Regions from separate parts of the Nocardioides ultimimeridianus genome, predicted to be linked through region 1. Evidence: predicted binding sites of a transcription regulator. Region 1 holds the regulator's gene; each other region holds the start of a gene.
What was found. The regulator LexA, encoded in region 1, represses DNA repair genes until DNA is damaged. The targets are predictions, from matches to a motif close to TCGAACANNTGTTCGA.
Positions count from the first base shown of each region.

Region 2: a site for LexA is predicted at 3,201-3,216, ahead of ACYU8V_RS09025 (HNH endonuclease signature motif containing protein). Genes of this name have one in related genera too.
Region 3: a site for LexA is predicted at 3,600-3,615, ahead of ACYU8V_RS12690 (HNH endonuclease signature motif containing protein). Genes of this name have one in related genera too.

Region 1 covers NZ_BAAHAB010000003.1:27,033-32,597, reverse strand. Annotated here, with positions in the region: gene ACYU8V_RS01280 (hypothetical protein) at 78-407, shown strand; gene ACYU8V_RS01275 (hypothetical protein) at 404-1,225, opposite strand; gene ACYU8V_RS01270 (hypothetical protein) at 1,361-1,879, opposite strand; gene ACYU8V_RS01265 (hypothetical protein) at 2,152-2,640, opposite strand; gene ACYU8V_RS01260 (LysM peptidoglycan-binding domain-containing protein) at 2,815-3,147, opposite strand; gene lexA (transcriptional repressor LexA) at 3,382-4,110, shown strand; gene ACYU8V_RS01250 (MXAN_6640 family putative metalloprotease) at 4,178-5,565, shown strand, end outside.
Region 2 covers NZ_BAAHAB010000009.1:81,263-86,827, forward strand. Annotated here, with positions in the region: gene ACYU8V_RS09005 (ArgP/LysG family DNA-binding transcriptional regulator) at 1-159, opposite strand, end outside; gene ACYU8V_RS09010 (LysE/ArgO family amino acid transporter) at 239-850, shown strand; gene ACYU8V_RS09015 (SemiSWEET family sugar transporter) at 779-1,105, opposite strand; gene ACYU8V_RS09020 (hypothetical protein) at 1,102-1,389, opposite strand; gene ACYU8V_RS09025 (HNH endonuclease signature motif containing protein) at 1,957-3,162, opposite strand; gene ACYU8V_RS09030 (hypothetical protein) at 3,456-4,355, opposite strand; gene ACYU8V_RS09035 (DUF6629 family protein) at 4,406-5,056, opposite strand; gene ACYU8V_RS09040 (SDR family NAD(P)-dependent oxidoreductase) at 5,079-5,565, opposite strand, start outside.
Region 3 covers NZ_BAAHAB010000011.1:250,950-256,514, reverse strand. Annotated here, with positions in the region: gene ACYU8V_RS12700 (hypothetical protein) at 1-834, shown strand, start outside; gene ACYU8V_RS12695 (DUF2079 domain-containing protein) at 959-2,359, shown strand; gene ACYU8V_RS12690 (HNH endonuclease signature motif containing protein) at 2,335-3,441, opposite strand; gene ACYU8V_RS12685 (MBL fold metallo-hydrolase) at 3,914-4,729, opposite strand; gene ACYU8V_RS12680 (NUDIX hydrolase) at 4,726-5,565, opposite strand, start outside.

The DNA of each region.
Region 1 (5,565 bases):
GCAGGTCAGGGCCGTCTTCGGAGTTCTGGGACGGCGCGCCTACGGCGTGTCTGGCCCCATCAGTCACAATGGCGCCTGTGGCCGGAGGGAAGCGGGCGGGCGCGCGGGAGGCGCGACGGTTCCGCCCTGCCCTGCTGGGCCTCGCCGTGGCCATCACCGCGTGCGTCGTGGCCTGGGGCTACCTCGTGTACGCCGCCATCGACATCGGCGCCGACGCTCGCCGGGACGGCTCGTTCGCGGCCTGGGCGCTGCTCGGGCTGGCCTCACTCGGCGCGGTCGCCTGCCTGTTCCTCGGGCTGATGCTGGCGGTGCGGGTCTCGCGGGCGCTCGGCATCACCCACGGCCCCGATCCGCGTCCGGTGCGCGACCCGGATGCACCCAAGGGCGGGAAGCGGGCGGCGCGCTAGCAACGGGCGCACCGGGTCGGCCGGCCCTCCCAGCCACGCCGGGCCAGCACCGCGCCGAGCCGCATCGCGGTCGCACAGCCGTCGCGGAACACCTGACCGTAGGTGATGCGCACCGTGATGTCGCCGGTCTCGGCGAGGGTGGCGAGGTCGCGGTGGGCGTCGGCGTCGCGCATCCGCGTGGTGCCGTGGAACGCGAACCCGTCCGGCTCCACGATCACCCCGAACGCGGCGTACCTCAGGTCGTAGCGCACCGCCCGTCCGTCCGCCGTGCCGCGGACCTGCCGCGCGACCGGCGGCAGCCCGTGCGGCCGAGCCACCTCAGTGAGGAACCCGCGCTCGAGCACCGAGTGGGACCCGTCGGCGACGTCATCGATCAGCCCGGCCAGGATCCGCCGGTGCCCGACCCGCTCGCGCCCCTCCAGCGCCGACCGCACGCGCCAGATGGTCACCCGGTCGCGACTGTTCGCGATCAAGGCGTACGCCGTCGCCACATCGCGTTGGGCCAACAGCTCTTGTGCCACGTCGATCACCGCGTGCTCGGGCAGCAGCGCGGGAGGGTCACCGGCCCACACCACTCGCTGGTCGAAGGATCGGGTCCGGCGTACGACGACACCCGGCGGGCCTGATGGCCTGCGCGCCCAGTCGACGGCGACCTCGATCCCACCGGCTGCGGGTAGGCCGAGCGCGGACCGGCCCGACAGCGCAGCCGGCCAGACCGCGAGCACGGCCGCCCACTCGCGCTGCCGCTGGGTCAACGGACCCGTGTGGTCGACGTACACGCCCGGGTGGACGGTGGCGAGCCGGCGCCGGCGGAGCACGCTTGATGTCGTGCGGTAGGGCGCCGGCCTCGAGCAGCTGGCCGCGGCCGACCAGACCGCGCTGGCGGCGCAGTGTCGTGGCAACTACGGGGAGATCGAAGTCCATCGGATAGCCCCGGATCTCCCCACAAGCCCTCAGCCGTAGGGATTGACCAGCACCGGCCGGGCCGTGACGACCTCGAGCCGCTGCGGCGTGCCGATGACGGTGAGGGTGCCGGGGATCGCCTGCCACGCGCCCTGCCCGATGCGGAACCGCCCCGAGTAGACGGTGTCGAGGCGCGGGTGGACCACGCCCTTGCGGAGGTACTCGTGGGTCACCAGCAGGTGCGGGTACGCCGCCCCCGCGCTCGTCCCGCTCGCCCGGCCGCCGTCGCCCCACCTCCACCGGTAGCTCGGCGTGGCCTCGATGGTGATCCGCCTCCCCAGCAGGGTGACGGTCTTCGTGGTCGGGCCGGTATTGGTCGTGTAGAAGTTCGTCCGGAAGTTGACCAGGGTCCGGCCGTTGACGGGCTGGATCATCAGCGGGCTGCCGGGCCAGGACAGGCGCCGCATCGCCTGCGCCACCTGGCCCGGGCTCGGTCCGAGGCCGGCCATCGAGTCGCTCGACGTCTGGCACACGGTGCGGGACGTGCCGTCCGACAGGTGCTCCGTCATCTGGAACCCGTCGCCCACGTTCATGCCGGGACACGCCACCGGCTGGCAGGCCCCCGCGGAACCAGGCGCGCACACCTCGCTCACCCCGACGACATCGACCGAAGTCCCAACAGGGGCGCTGCCGCCGTGCGAGCGGTCCTGACACTCGACCGCTGCAGCGATGAGGGTCGCGCCCCCTGCACACGATCCACCGCCGCGAGCCTGGGCCGGAGTGTCGACGAAGAAGAAGCTCACGTAGACGACCAACAGCACGGCGACACCGCGACGCAGCATCACTTCACGACCCGAATGAGCGTGGCGACCCGCAACCCGTCGCCCTGCTTGACCAAGGTGATCTCCAACATCGTCGGACCACCCGGGAACGACCCTTTGACGGTGCCGGACTGATCGACGATCCGACTCGGGCGACTCACCGTTCGGACGTGCCACCTGCCCGAGGCCGCGCGACCGATCGACACGATTCTCGACTGCCCGCCGACGACCTTCCGGCCCGCCGCGTACACCGCTTTCACCACTTCAGCGGCGACAGAGCAGCTCTTGCACCTTCGCAAGTTCATCCGCTGCCATGCCGCCGGGTTGCCGGTGCGCTCCATGGCATCCATCGCGTGCACCCACCGCCGCAGGAACTCCTGCGGGGTCTCGACCGCGGCAGCGGTCGTGGTGGGCGGGGAGACGGTGGGGCTGGGCGAGAACCGGGGCTGCGGGTCTCCCCCGCACCCGACCAGCAGCAACAGCAGGACGGCGATGCCGACGTACTTCATGGAACCCTCCCGAGGCGGATTGCCCAGAACGTACGCCGAAGGCACCCCGCCCGGCCACCCTCGGCCCGCCGCCCTGTGGAGGAACAGCGCGAGGGGCCCGATCCGCGCAGGATCGGGCCCCTCGTCTTCCCCTACGTCCGCCGGGGTCGAGGCGACGGACGAGCTGGTCGTGCCTCAGTTGGGCACGCGGATCTGCTGACCGACGTAGACCATGCCGTCGTCGATCGGGTTGAGGTCCTCGAGGCGCTGCACCATGTCACCGGTCTGCGTGCCGTGGGCCGCGGCGGCGTCGCCGGCGATGTCCCACAGCGTGTCGCCGGGCTGGACGGTGACCAGGTGGACGTCGGGCGTCCCGGAGTGGCTGCCGGCGGCCGAGGCGGAGGCGACCATCAGGGCGACCGCGAGCACCGCCAGCAGCGAGAGCGCGAGGACCACGAGCCGGCCGCGGCGGGTGAGCCGCACCTGCGGGCGGGAGACGTACGCGGGGCTGAAGCTGATGGTGCTCATGGTGACCTCCGGGGAAGGGGTTGCTGGTCGGTGTGCCCTCACTCTGACCGAGGCCGCCGACACAACTTCTGGGCCCGGCTTCGATCAGACGTTCGATCGAACACATGGACGAGCATAGAACACGCATTCGACACAATCGCGGCATTTCGTCGCACGCGTGTTCGACGGCGTGTCGCGACACGCCGGATCGAACACCTGTTTGAGATCCGGGGTGATCGGGGTTACGTTCGACCCATGACCAAGAAGGCTGTTCGCCCCGTGAGTGAGCTCCCCGACGGTCCGCCCGACGGCACGGGCCTCACCCCACGCCAGCAGCGGATCCTGACCACGATCAAGAAGGCCATCGACAAGCGCGGCTACCCGCCGAGCATGCGCGAGATCGGCGAGGCGGTGGGCCTGACCAGCACCTCCAGCGTCGCCCACCAGCTGCGCCAGCTCGAGGCCAAGGGGTTCGTACGCCGCGACCCCCACCTGCCCCGCGCCATCGAGGTGTTCCTCCCCGAGACCCTGATGAAGCGACGCCCGCTCAGCGGCATGACCCAGGCCGAGTCGGAGTACGACGAGACCGCCATCAACGACTCCGCGCCCGCCCCGAGCAACGTTCCGCTGGTCGGCCGGATCGCCGCCGGCGGACCGATCCTCGCCGAGGAGCGGGTCGAGGACGTCTTCCCGCTGCCGAAGCAGCTGGTCGGCGACGGCCAGCTGTTCCTGCTGGAGGTCAGCGGCGAGTCGATGATCGACGCCGCGATCTGCAACGGCGACTACGTCGTCATCCGCCAGCAGGCCACCGCCGAGAACGGCGAGATCGTCGCCGCGATGATCGACGGCGAGGCCACCGTGAAGACCTTCCAGCGCAAGAACGGCCAGGTGTGGCTGCTGCCGCACAACCCGGCCTTCGAGCCGATCGACGGCACCCACGCCACGATCCTGGGCAAGGTCACCGCCGTGCTCCGCAAGGTCTGACGCCGACGCCGCGCTTCTTTGCCTCTCCCGGGTCCGCCCGGGGATGCCGATCCCCTAGATTCAGCAGGTGATCCGCATCTCCGGACGGGCCCGCGTCCTTTCCCTGGTCATCACCGCGTCGCTCGCGGGCCTCGGCGTCACCGGTGCGAGCCAGCCGGCCCACGCCTCCCCGGCCACCGCCGCGATCCACCAGCCTCCGACGACGACCCGGGCGCAGGCCGCCGCCGAGCTGTCCCGGGCCGAGTCCCTCTTCGGAGGGAGCCGGGCCGCGTCCCGCCTCGCGCAGAGGCACGAGGACGCCACCCTGCTGTTGCGCGACCTGCGGGCCGCCTATCCCGCGCTGTCCCCCGATCAGCGCACCCAGGCCGACCGGATCCTTGCGCGGCCGGGGCCCTCCGACAGCGACCCCGACTTCCCGGTGGTCTACACCGGCACCGAGCACGAGGAGTGCAGCACCAGGCTTCCCCTCTGCGTGCACTACGACCTGTCGACCGAGGACAGCACCAACGGCGTCGACCCCACGGACGGTGGCGACACGAACAAGGATCCCGACTACGTCGACGAGGTGCTCGCGACGATGGAGCACGTCTGGGACACCTACGCCGCCGCCGGCTACCGGATGCCGCTCGTCGACTCCGCCAGCGCCGACAACGGCAGCCTGGGCGGCATGAACGCCGACCAGACCGACATCTACCTGGGCGAGCTCTCCCGCTACCACCTCTACGGCTTCTGCACGAGCGACGACCCCGCGCTGAACACCGGGTACGCCGGATCGGCGTACTGCGTCCTCGACAACGACTACGCCCCGGCCCAGTACCCCGGTCACACCCAGCTGGAGAACCTCGAGGTGACCGCCGCCCACGAGTTCTTCCACGCGGTGCAGTTCAGCTACGACTTCTTCGAGGACCCCTGGATCATGGAGGCGACCGCCACCTGGGCCGAGGACGAGCTGTACACCTCGATCAACGACAACATGCAGTACCTGTCCTATGGCGCCGACCCGATCCGCAACCCCTCCCTGCCCCTGGACACCAACGGCGACGTCAACCTGCACTGGTACGGCACCTGGATCTTCTTCCGGTTCCTGACCGAGCGCCTGGTGACCGAGAAGTCCGGTGCGCTGCCGCTGCTGATCCGCCAGATCTGGCAACGCCTGGACGCCAGCCCGGGTGCGCCGGACATGTACTCCATCAAGGGGGTCAGGAGCGCGCTCGCCGCGCACCACATCGACCTCACCCGCGCCCTGAGCAGGTTCGACCTCGCGGCCCGTCACCCCACGAGGTACTTCAGTGAGGCGGCGGCCAACCAGTACCCCAGCGCGCCGGTCGCGACCAGCTCCTCGGTCGGGCCCGGCCACCTCAGCTGGTCGACCTCCTTCCGGCTCCTGCACCTGAGCTACCGGGTGCTCCGGCTCACCCCGAAGGCCGGCACCGGCAGTGCCTGGCACCTGCGCCT
Region 2 (5,565 bases), on a different contig from region 1:
CGTACGCCGCAGCAGGACCTGTCCCGCCGCGCCCTCCAGCGCGCGCACGCGCTGGCTGACCGCGCTCGGGGTGAGGTGCAGGCGGCGTGCGGCCGCGTCGAACGTCCCCTCCTCGACGATGGCGAGCAGGGTCTCGAGCTGGGCCGGGTCGAACCGCATTCGCTCACCTTAAGCGTCTCTACAGATACTGCAGGAACCTTCGCTGGCCTTCATCGCATCCCGACCCGAGAATGGCGGGGTGATCACCGTCGCGACCGCCGGCCTGTTGACCGGCCTGTCCCTCATCATCCCGATCGGGGCACAGAACGCGCACGTCCTGCGGCAGGGCGTCCTGCGCACGTACGTCGGACCGGTGGTCACCGTCTGCGCCCTCTCCGACGTGGTGCTCATCGTCGCGGGCGCCGCGGGCGTGGGCGTCGTCGTGCAGGAGCACGCGTGGCTGCTCGAGGCAGCCCGGTGGTTCGGGGTCGCGTTCCTGGTCTGGTACGCCGCCGGCGCGCTCGTCCGGGCCCGCCGGCCGGAGTCGCTGACGGCCGGTCTCGCCGGCTCGGCCGACTCGCGGCGCCGGGTCGTCGGCCGGACGATGGCGCTGACCTGGCTCAACCCGCACGTCTACCTGGACACCGTGCTGCTGCTCGGCACGCTCGCCGCGACGCACGACTCCATCGGAGGCGGGCGGTGGTGGTTCGCCGCGGGCGCCGGGCTCGCCAGCATCGCGTGGTTCACGACGGTCGGGTTCGGTGCGCGGCTGCTCTCGCCGCTGCTGGCCCGGCCCCGGTCATGGCAAGTCCTGGAGCTCCTCGTCGCCGCGACGATGCTGGTCGTCGCCGGCCGGCTGGCGCTCGGCTGAGGCACGCAGCCGGAGCGCGAGCAGCGTCGCGCAGACCGGGGTGATGATCACGTTGGGGATCGCGATCGGCAGCAGCCCCTCGGCGAAGCCGTAGACGACCCAGGCGGTGCCCTGGATCGTCGCGATCGTCCAGGTGGAGAGACTCAGGTCGCGGATGGCGGCGTGGTCGTGACGCAGCCGCAGCGCGCGGCGCAGCTGCGGCAGGAACTGCACCACGTCGAGGATCCCGACCGCCCAGCCGAGCGCCGCCGTCACGACGTACCTCTGCGCGGCAGCGCGATCGCACCGACGATCACGGCCGCGCACACCAGGTTCACGGTGCCGGCCACCACGACCGGCACCGCCCGCTCGGTCAGCCCGTAGCAGGCCAGCAGCACGTTGAACACGATCGCGACGGCGTACGACGCCGGGCTGACGCCCTGCAGCGGCAGTCCCGTCCGCCGGAGCCGGAGGACCCGAACGGCCTGGGGCACCCACATCACCGCCGCGCCGGCGGAGCCCACGAAGCCGATCGCCTCGATCGCTCCCCCGGCTGCCACGGGCGCAACGCTAGCCACCGCGACCAACCGGGCCGGACCTACCCTGGCGCCATGTCGCACCTCCACACCCTCGCGCTGCTGCTCGACCGCAGCGGCGACTGGATGTTGTGGAACACCTTCCTGGCCTGGATCCCCGTCGCGCTCGCCCGATCCCTCCGGAACGCTGCACACCATCGGTCAGGTCCTGGCCTGGGACGCCGCACCCCGGCTGATCCTGCTCCTCTTCGTCATCACCGCCGCCGGGCACGCCATCACCCGCGGCGTGCTGGGGCTGGTCGCTCCGAGAGCCTTCGGGGTGGTGCGGGCTTGAGGGGTGGCGCCGCTGTTGCTTGCTTCGGGGTTGGTCGGGGCGGCCGCACCTTAGCCGCCCGGCACCCCGCGTCAAGGATGCTCGCTTCGCTCGCCCCGCTGCGCGGCGCTTCGCGTCCTTGACCCGGGGTCCCGACCGGGCGGCGAAACGGCGCGGAGTCGGCACGGGCTTCGCCCGCGCCGCCGCTTCGCGGCCGCGAGAGAGGGCGATCTTCTTCGGGGAGTTCTCCCGGCACCTGGTGCCGGGCGGACTCCCGCCTACGTCCGTCGGTGGAACCGGTAGTCGCCGGTAGCGAGCCTGGTCATCGTGTAGCGGGTGTCGTGGGCCCGGTGGTGATGGTGACTGCAGAGCAGGACGCCGTCGGCGAGATCGGTCCTCCCGCCCTCCGACCAAGGCTTCAAATGATGGGCCTCACACCAGGCTGCGGGGATCGAGCAGCTCTCGGCGCGACAGCGCTTGTCGCGTAGGCGCATGGCCTTGCGTTGGGGCGGTTCGTAGAGGCGTCGGGCTCTGCCGAGGTCGAGGGGCTCGGACTTGCCGCCGAGGACGACGGGGATGATCTTCGCAGTGCAGGCGAGCCGCCGTGCCTCGGAGGCGCTGATCGGCATCTCGCCGAGCATCGCGGAGCCCAGCTCCTTGGCCAGGGCGTCGAGCGGGATGGTGACCATGACGGTGGTGGCGTCGCCGCCGTGGTCGGGCAGCCGCTTCGGGTCGAGCAACTCAAGGAGTCGGCAGAACGCCTCGCCTCGGTTCCTGGCGCGGGTCTGGGTGACGCGGGGCGAGTCCTCTGCTTCGACGTAGGTGAGGGCTCGTTCGGAGACCGAGTCGGGGAGGTCGCAGATCCAGCGGGTGATCCCGTTGCCGCGTTTCCGGATCCTGATCGCGACCTCGTCGCGTGCGGCCTGCTCCTCGCGTTCGAGCTGCTTGCCGAGCTCGGCCTCGGCGATCTCGGGTGCGACGACTTCGAGGATCTTGGCGCCGAGCACCTGAAGGTCTTTGGGGTCGTAGATCGCGGCCAGCTCGATGAGGTGCTGCTCGGCCTGGGTCCGGACCGTGTGGTCGACGGCGTCGGAGAGCCTGTCGACCGAGCGGACGATCACCCGGGCCTGAGCCTCGTTCACCCGTCCTTCGCGCATCGCGGCCGCAGTGAGCGGGTGCTGCTCGAGGGACTCGGCCAGCCGGAGCTGGGCTCGGCCGGCGGAGGAGGTGATGCGGGTGGCGTGGGCGAGCCAGCACCCGGCGTCGCGGGACCCGTGCTCCTCGGCAACGTCGGAGGAGGCGGCGAGGACGCGGAGCTTCAGCTCTGCGAGCTGGCTCTCTACTCGCGCGAGGTCCGTGAGGAACTGGGCTTTGTCGCGGGTGCGGAGGTAGTCGGCCGGCATGTCCGCGACGTCAGAGAGCTCCTTCTGCAGCGCTTGGGCGCAGGCAAGGATCGGGTGCCAAGACACCGTTCCTGCGACCATGACATGCTCCCCGAGACGGACTGATCAACTACCTTCCATGATACATCTGTTCGAACATTTCCGGTACCCCGAAATCGAACAAATTCCCAGGTCAGGACGGGTTTTGCGGGCGGCCGCGTAGCGGCGGCGCGGGCGAAGCCCGTGCCGTTGTCGCGCCGTCCAGCCGTGCGCCAGGGCCCCGCAGTCAAGGACGGCCGAAGGCCGCCGCGCAGCGGCGCGAACGAAGTGAGCGTCCTTGACGGCGGGAGGCGCACGGCTAAGGTGCGGCCGCCACGACCAGCCCCGCGAGAGGCTCAGTGCGTGATCCGCGCCTTCACCGCGGAGAACCCGAACCCGAACGAGATCGAGTCCCGCTTCCCGTCGGTCCCCCGGGTCCCGTCGGCCTTGAACAGGTCGACGTCCGGGGCCAGGAGCGCCTTGATGAGGTTGTTCCCGCGCACCTCGTCGGCGGTGATCACGAGATCCTGGTTGGCGTCGAAGATCTGCTCAGCCGTCGAGCCCTCGGACCCGCTCGTGCAGGTACCGGGCGCAGGACCGACACAGTCACGGTCGACCAACGCCTGGAGGAGCGTGGCGAGCTGCGGGTCCAGGACCGAGCTGATCGTGGTCGACCGGAAGGCACCGTTGATCCGGCCACCGAGGCACTTGGCGTAGCAGGTGGCGAAGGCGCGGCCGACCACCATCGGCATCGTGAACGGGCCGCCACCGATATCCATCCGGATCGGGATCGTCGTCGCCGTCGTGGAGAGGTGGTGGTTGACGATCTTCGCGGGGACCCGCGCAGAATGGGTACTTCCGGCGCGGAAGGTGCCGGTCCCGCTGAGGTTCGGGTTCGTGACCGGTACGCCGTACCAGAGCTGCCAGGTCGCCTGCCGGTCCGTCGTCAGCGACCGGGTCCGCAGCGAGTGGAGCATCACGATCCGCCCGTTGCGGACGTCGCTGTTCCAGGTCTGGGTCAGGTCGAGTCCCTGCGCCACCAGCGCGGCGAAGACGTTGGCCAGGGCGTTGTCGGCCTTCCCGTCACCGGTGAGGTCCCGGCCGAGCGCCCGCGCCTGCGTCGCGTCGAACGGCAGGACGATCGCCGAGGTGACGAACCCGTGCTCCGGCGGCAGCGTCGCCTCGGCCGGTGCGACCAGTGATGCGGGCCCGACCAGGGCCAGGGCGAGTGTTCCGACGGCGATCCTGGCGCGCATGACGGCTCCCTCCACAGGTGGAGCGATCCATGCTGCCACCGCTCGCGACGCTACGGAGCCGAAAGCGCCGATCTCCTTCGCGACCGGAGGTGGACGAGGATCACGACGCTGATCAGTGCGGCCCAGAAGCACCACAGCGAGACCGTCCCGTCGCGCGCCGCCCAGACCACCACCGCCACGCCCGCCAGGTTGAGCACGGAGAACAGCCGCAGCCACCGGCTCCGGGCCAGCAGCCCCGGACCGCACGTGGCGACGACGTAGATCACGAACGAGGCGTCGCCGAGGAGCGGTGACACCGTGTAGGCGATGTGGTGGCCGTCGATCCGCAGCGGCACCTCACCGTCACGCAGTCCCCACGCACACGTCGCGGCAGCCACCGCTCCGCACCCGACGAACAGCCACGCGAGCCACGGTGGCCGCACGCTGCCCTCCCGCAGGAGGGCGTACGGCACCGCGATCGGTACGACGAGCAGCGCGATCACCAGGTAGATCCACTCGGCGGTCAGGCCGGCCGCATGGCACACGCGGCCCTGGAGGTCCCACCACACGAAGGTCTCGACGAGCTGGTGCACGCCGAACAGCAGCGGCAGCGACGCCAGCGCCCGGCTGCTCGGCGAGGACCGAGCGGCTCGCAGGGACGCGACGCCGATGCCGGTGACGACCAGGCCGGCGCCGAGATCCATCGGTGCCGCGAAGCACATGCGCTGTCCTCTCGGGGCGTGCCTACCAGGGCGAGGGCTGGTAGTCCTTCACGAAGACCCCGTAGACGTCCTCCCCGGCCTCACCCCGCACGATCGGGTCGTAGACCCGCGCTGCACCGTCCACCAGGTCGAGCGGAGCGTGCCAGCCCTCGGCCGCGATCCGCAGCTTCTCGTAGTGCGGCCGCTCGTCGGTGATCCAGCCGGTGTCGACGGCGGTCATCAGGATGCGATCGGTCTCGAAGTACTCCCCCGCCGAGGTGCGGGTCATCATGTTCAGCGCGGCCTTGGCCATGTTGGTGTGCGGGTGCCCCGGGCCCTTGTAGCGCCGGGAGAACTGGCCCTCCATCGCCGAGACGTTGACGATGTACGCGCGGCGCGCACCGCCGGCGACGGCGGCACGAAGGGCCGGGCGCAGCCGGGAGTTGATGAGGAACGGCGCGATCGAGTTGCAGAACTGCACCTCGAGCAGCTCCAGCGGGTCGACCTCGTCGAGGACCTGGGTCCAGGAG
Region 3 (5,565 bases), on a different contig from region 1:
ACGCATCAGGCACGGTTCGCGCGGGTGCTGTCCCTCGCATGGTCCGCCAACAGCCGCTTCGTCGGATGGGAAGGCGTCGCCACCGATGGATCCGGCGACGCGCCCGTCAGGACGGCGGCGTACATCGGCATGGTGGACCGCGTCGATGGCCCGGCCGCGGGTCGTCTTCGCAACGTGATCGTGGCGCCGTCCGGCGTCGACACGGCCGTGAATGTGGTCAACGACAGCGACAACAACCACTACCCGACGCGTCCGGTCGCCGTCACCGACGACGGCACTCTCATCTCGGTCGCCGGCAACAAGCTGTACGGCGTGGGCCGAGCGCCGCAGACCTTCACGCTTCCTTCAGGAGCGCTGATCGGCGCGATCTGGCTGCGGGGATCACAGGTCGTGGCTGCCGAGAACCCGCCACGCGGCTGCTGCCTGCGGATCCGCGTACTGCCAGGAGATCGGGTGCTTCGTGGCAGCGGATGGCGCGGCGGTGCCGGGCCGGTGACAGTTCCCGAGGTCGCCGGCGTGCTGAACGACGGACGCGTGCTCCTGCGATCCGCACCCTTGGGTCATGCGGTCGTACTCGTGCCCACCACAGCATCCGGGCGGGCCCGCACACTCTTGCAGGTCGATGACGGCCTGACAACTGTCACCCTCGCGACGGACCTGATGACGGCTGACAACCTGACGGTGCCCGGACCTACTCCGAACTGGCCGGCCGTACCGCCGGAGCCGACCCACCACCATCACCTCACCCCCTTCGCCGGGGCCGGCATCGGTCTCCTCCTCCTGGCCGGCGCCGCCCTCTGGTGGCGACGCCGGCGATCACTCGCTCACATGTGAGTGAATCCGGCTCACTCACAGGTGAGTGAGCAGCGACCCATCGCGAGAACCCGGTGCGGCCCTGCCGCGCCGGCCGTCCCGCGCGCCCACGCCCGCCCCCTCGCCGCTCGGAGGCACCAGCTCCATGACGACCACAGTCGTGCCCGCAGCACCCACCGCAGCACCGGAGCGGCTCCGCCGATCGGCTGTGCCGGACCTGCTCGTGGCGGGAGGCTGCTTCACGGCGTACCTCGTGCTGAGCGTCCGGCGGTACGTCGAGGGACAGGCGACCGGCTTCGACCTCGGCATCTTCACCCAGGTCGTGAAGTCGTACGCCGACCTGACGCCGCCGTACGTGCCTCTCAAGGGACCGCACTTCAACGCGCTCGGCGACCACTTCCACCCGATCCTGGCCCTGATCGCCCCGTTCTACCGGGTGTTCCCGTCACCCGTCACGCTCCTGGTGATCCAAGCCGCCCTGGCGGCAGTCCCGGTGGTCCCCCTGATGCGCTGGGCACGGACCGACGTGGGTGCCCGCTTCGCCTGGTGGATCGGCCTCTCCTACGGCGGCTCGTGGGGCATCGCGGAGCTGCTCGGGTTCGACTTCCACGAGGTCGCGTGCGGAGTACCTCTCGTCGCGTACGCCGTGTGCGCGCTCGGGCAGCGGCGCTGGACCGCGGCGGCGCTCTGGGCGCTCCCGTTGGTGCTGGTGAAGGAGGACCTCGGCCTGACCGTCGCAGCGATCGGCGCCTTCATCGCGTGGCAAGGGCCGCGGCGGCGAGGCGTGGTACTCGCCGTGCTCGGGCTCGCCGCCAGTGCGATCGAGATCTGCGTGATCCTCCCGGCCATCAACCCTGCGGGCCACTTCGCCTACACCGGCCTGGATCCGTCCGGGTTGGCCTGGCCGTCGACCAAATGGCTGACGGTGCTTCTGCTGCTGGCGCCGACCGGCTTCCTGGCTACGCGGTCTCCCCTGCTGGTGGTCGCACTTCCGACCCTAGGCTGGCGCTTCGCAGCCACGAACCCGCACTACTGGGGAACGCACTTCCACTACAGCGCGGTCCTCATGCCGGTGGTCTTCGGCGCCGCGATCCAGGCGGCGCCCACGGTCGGGCCGCGGGCGCGGCGGTGCGCGTGCTGGGTCGGCGGTGCGGTCACCGTCGTCACGTTCTTCACCCACCCGCTGCACAGCGTCGTGTCGCCGAGTACGTGGGGGACCGACGCCCACCTGCGCGCCGTACGCGCTGTCCTCGCCGAGATACCCGACGGAGCGACCGTCGCCGCGTCGAACCAGCTCGCGGCCCAGCTCGCAGCCCGCACCACGGTGAGCGAGGTCTGCCTCTCCCCCGGCTCGCTCCCCACCCGTACGCCGCCGCAGTGGCTGGTCTATGACGCGAGTGATCCGACCCAGGAACACTGCACCGCGGGAGAGGCGATCTCAGCCGCTTCTCCCATAGCTCCGCGCTACCGGCTGGTCGATCGCCGCTCCGGCGTCACATTGATGCGCCGAGAGCACTCGGTCTACGTCCGGCGGTGGAAGCGGTAGTCGCCGGTCGCGAGCTTGGCCATCGTGTACCGGGTGTCGTGGGCTCGGTGATGGTGGTGGGAGCAGAGCAGTACGCCGTCGGCGAGGTCGGTCATCCCGCCCTCCGACCACGGCTTCAGATGATGTGCCTCGCACCAGGCAGCCGGTATGGAGCAGCCCTCGGCACGGCAGCGCTTGTCGCGTAGTCGCATGGCCTTGCGTTGGGGTGGTTGGAACAGTCGGCGTGCTCTGCCGAGGTCGAGCGGTTCGGACGTGCCGCCGAGGACGACGGGGATGATCTTCGCGGTACACGCCAGCCTGCGGGCCTCGCCGGCGCTGATCGGGATCTCGCCGAGCATCGCGGACCCTAGCTCACTCAGAAGGCCCTCGAACGGGATGGTGACCATGATGGTGGTGGCATCCCCACCGTGGTCGGGGAGCCTCTTGGGGTCGAGCAGTTCGAGGAGTCGGCAGAGCGCCTCGCCCCTGTTGCGGGCTCGGGTTTGGGTGACGCGGGGTGAGTCTTGGGCTTCGAGGTAGGTGAGGGCTCGTTCGGAGACGGAGTCGGGGAGGTCGCAGATCCAGCGGGTGATCCCGTTGCCGCGCTTCCGGATGCGGATCGCGACCTCGTCCCGTGCGGCCCGTTCTTCACGTTCCAGGGCTTTGCCCAGTTCGGCCTCGGCGATCTCGGGGGCGATGACTTCGAGGATCTTGGTGCCGAGGACCTGAAGGTCCTTGGGGTCGTAGATCGCGGCGAGCTCGATCAGGTGCGCCTCGGCCTGGGCCCGCACCGACTCGTCGACGGCGTCGGAGAGCTTGTCGACCGCGCGGATGATGACCCGGGCCTGGGCCTCGTTCACCCGTCCGTCGCGCATGGCGGTTGCGGTGAGCGGGTGAGCCTCGAGCGATTCGGCCAGCCGCAGTTGGGCGCGGCCAGCGGCCGAGGTGATGCGGGTGGCGGCCGAGGTGATGCGGGTGGCGTGGGCGAGCCAGCAGCCGGCGTCACGCGAGCCGTGCTCCTCGGCCACGTCCGAGGCAGCGGCGAGCACTCGGAGCTCGAGCTCGGCGAGCTGGGCCTTGACCTTGGCCAGGTCGGTCAACAAGTCGGCTTTGTCGCGAGCACGGAGGTAGTCGGCCGGCATGTCCGCGACCGCCAAGAGTTCGTTCCGCAGAGCGTGGGCGCAGGCGAGGATCGCGTGCAACGACACCGTTCCTGCGACCACTACATGCTCCCCGAGACAGACTGATCAACTACCGTCTATAGTACATCTGTTCGAACGCCAGTGGAAGACTTTCGACGAGAGTTTTCCCAGGTCAGAGTGTGTCTTGAAGGCGGCCGCGGAGCGGCGGCGCGGGGGGAGCCCGTGCCGTTGTCGCGCCGTCCAGCCGTGCGCCAGGGCCCCGCGGTCAAGGACGGCCGAAGGCCGCCGCGCAGCGGCGCGAACGAAGTGAGCGTCCTTGACGGCGGGAGGCGCACGGCTAAGGTGCGGCCGCCCGACACCAGCCCCGAAGGAGAGATGGGTTGGTTTCGATACGCCGCTCGCTGGCGCTCGCGGCTACTCAACCAACGAGGGGTCAGCGGGTAGCGAGGTACGCCAGCTGCGCCCGCACCGACCACTCCGCCGCACCCCAGAGCGACTCGTCGACGTCGGCGTACACGATCTCGACGACCTGCCGCGGAAGCAGAGGATCCTCGGCCGCATCAGCCCGCAGCGCAGACACCCCGAGCCGCGACAGCGCCGAGGACACCTGGGCCAGGCGCTGCTCGCGATGCACCTTGTAGTGGTCCAGCACGCCGGCGGCGTCGGCCAGCACCGGCCCGTGCGCGGGCCACAGCGACGAGACCCGTCCGTCGGTGACCAGCGCCCGCATCCGGGCAAGGGAGTCGAAGTAGCCGCCGAGATCCCCGTCCGGGTGCACGATCACCGTGGTCCCCCGGCCCAGCACCATGTCGCCCGTCAACAGGGCGCGGTCGGCGTCCAGCACGAGCGAGATCGAGTCGCGGGTGTGTCCCGGGGTGGTGATCACCTCGACCGCCAGCCCGCCCACGGAGAGCACCTCCCCGTCGACCACGGGATCGGACCGCCAGCACTGGAGGGGGTCCAGGGCCCGCACCCCGCAGCTCATCCGCTCGGCGAAGGACCGGGCCGCCTCGGTGTGGTCGAGGTGGTGGTGCGTCACGACGACGGCCGAGACCGTCCCGCACACCTCCGCGACGGCGTCGAGGTGCGCGTCGTCGAGCGGCCCCGGGTCGACCACGATCGACGAGGACGACCCGGGCTCGCGCAGCACCCAGGTGTTGGTGCCGTCGAGCGTCATGATGCCCGGGTTGGGGGCGAGGACGCAGCGGCCGCGCTCGCCGTACGTCCCACCCTCCCAGGCCTCGCTCACAGCGAGCGCTCCGCCACCAGCGCCCGCACGCGCTCGGGCATCGACAGGCCCCAGCCGCCGTCCCGCTCCTCCAACTCGGGCATGAACATCGCCACCGACGACGGCGCAGCGGCACGGACCTCGTCGACCGAGGCGTGCTGGGCGATCTCCAGCAGCGTGAGGTACGTCGGCGGCAGCATCGCCAGCTGCTCGGAGTGGGCCCGCGCGATGGCCTCCCGCGCGCCCAGCCAGACGACCTCGGAGGACTCCGAGGACACGTCGCGGGTCAGCTGCCCCTCGGGCAGCCGCGCCACGAAGAACCAGGTCGCGTAGCGCTTGGGCTCGAAGATCGGCGTGAGCCAGGCCCACCACACGCTGAGCAGGTCGGTGCGCAGCACCAGGCCGCGGCGCTCGAGGAAGTCGGTCAGCGACAGCGACCGCGCCTCCAGTGCGACGCGGTCGGCCTCCCAGTCCTCGCCGGTCGTGTCGGCAACCACGCTCGAGGCCGACTCCCCGGCGAGCAGCACCCCCGACTCCTCGAAGGTCTCGCGCACCGCCGCGCACACCAGCGCGACGGCGTCGGACTCGCCGACGCCCAGCCGCGCGGCCCACTCGGCGACCGACGGCCCGGCCCACAGTGCGGGCGCGAGCGCGTGGTCGCGCGCGTCCACGCCGCCGCCGGGGAAGACCGCCATGCCGCCGGCGAAGTCCATGCTCAGCTGGCGGCGCAGCAGGTACGCCTCGGGCTCGGCCGCACCGTCGCGCAGCAGGATCACGGTCGCCGCGTTGCGCGGCTCGGCCGGGACCCGGGTGCCGTCGACGTACTCCTGGTAGCGGCCGACGAGGTGCTCGGGCAG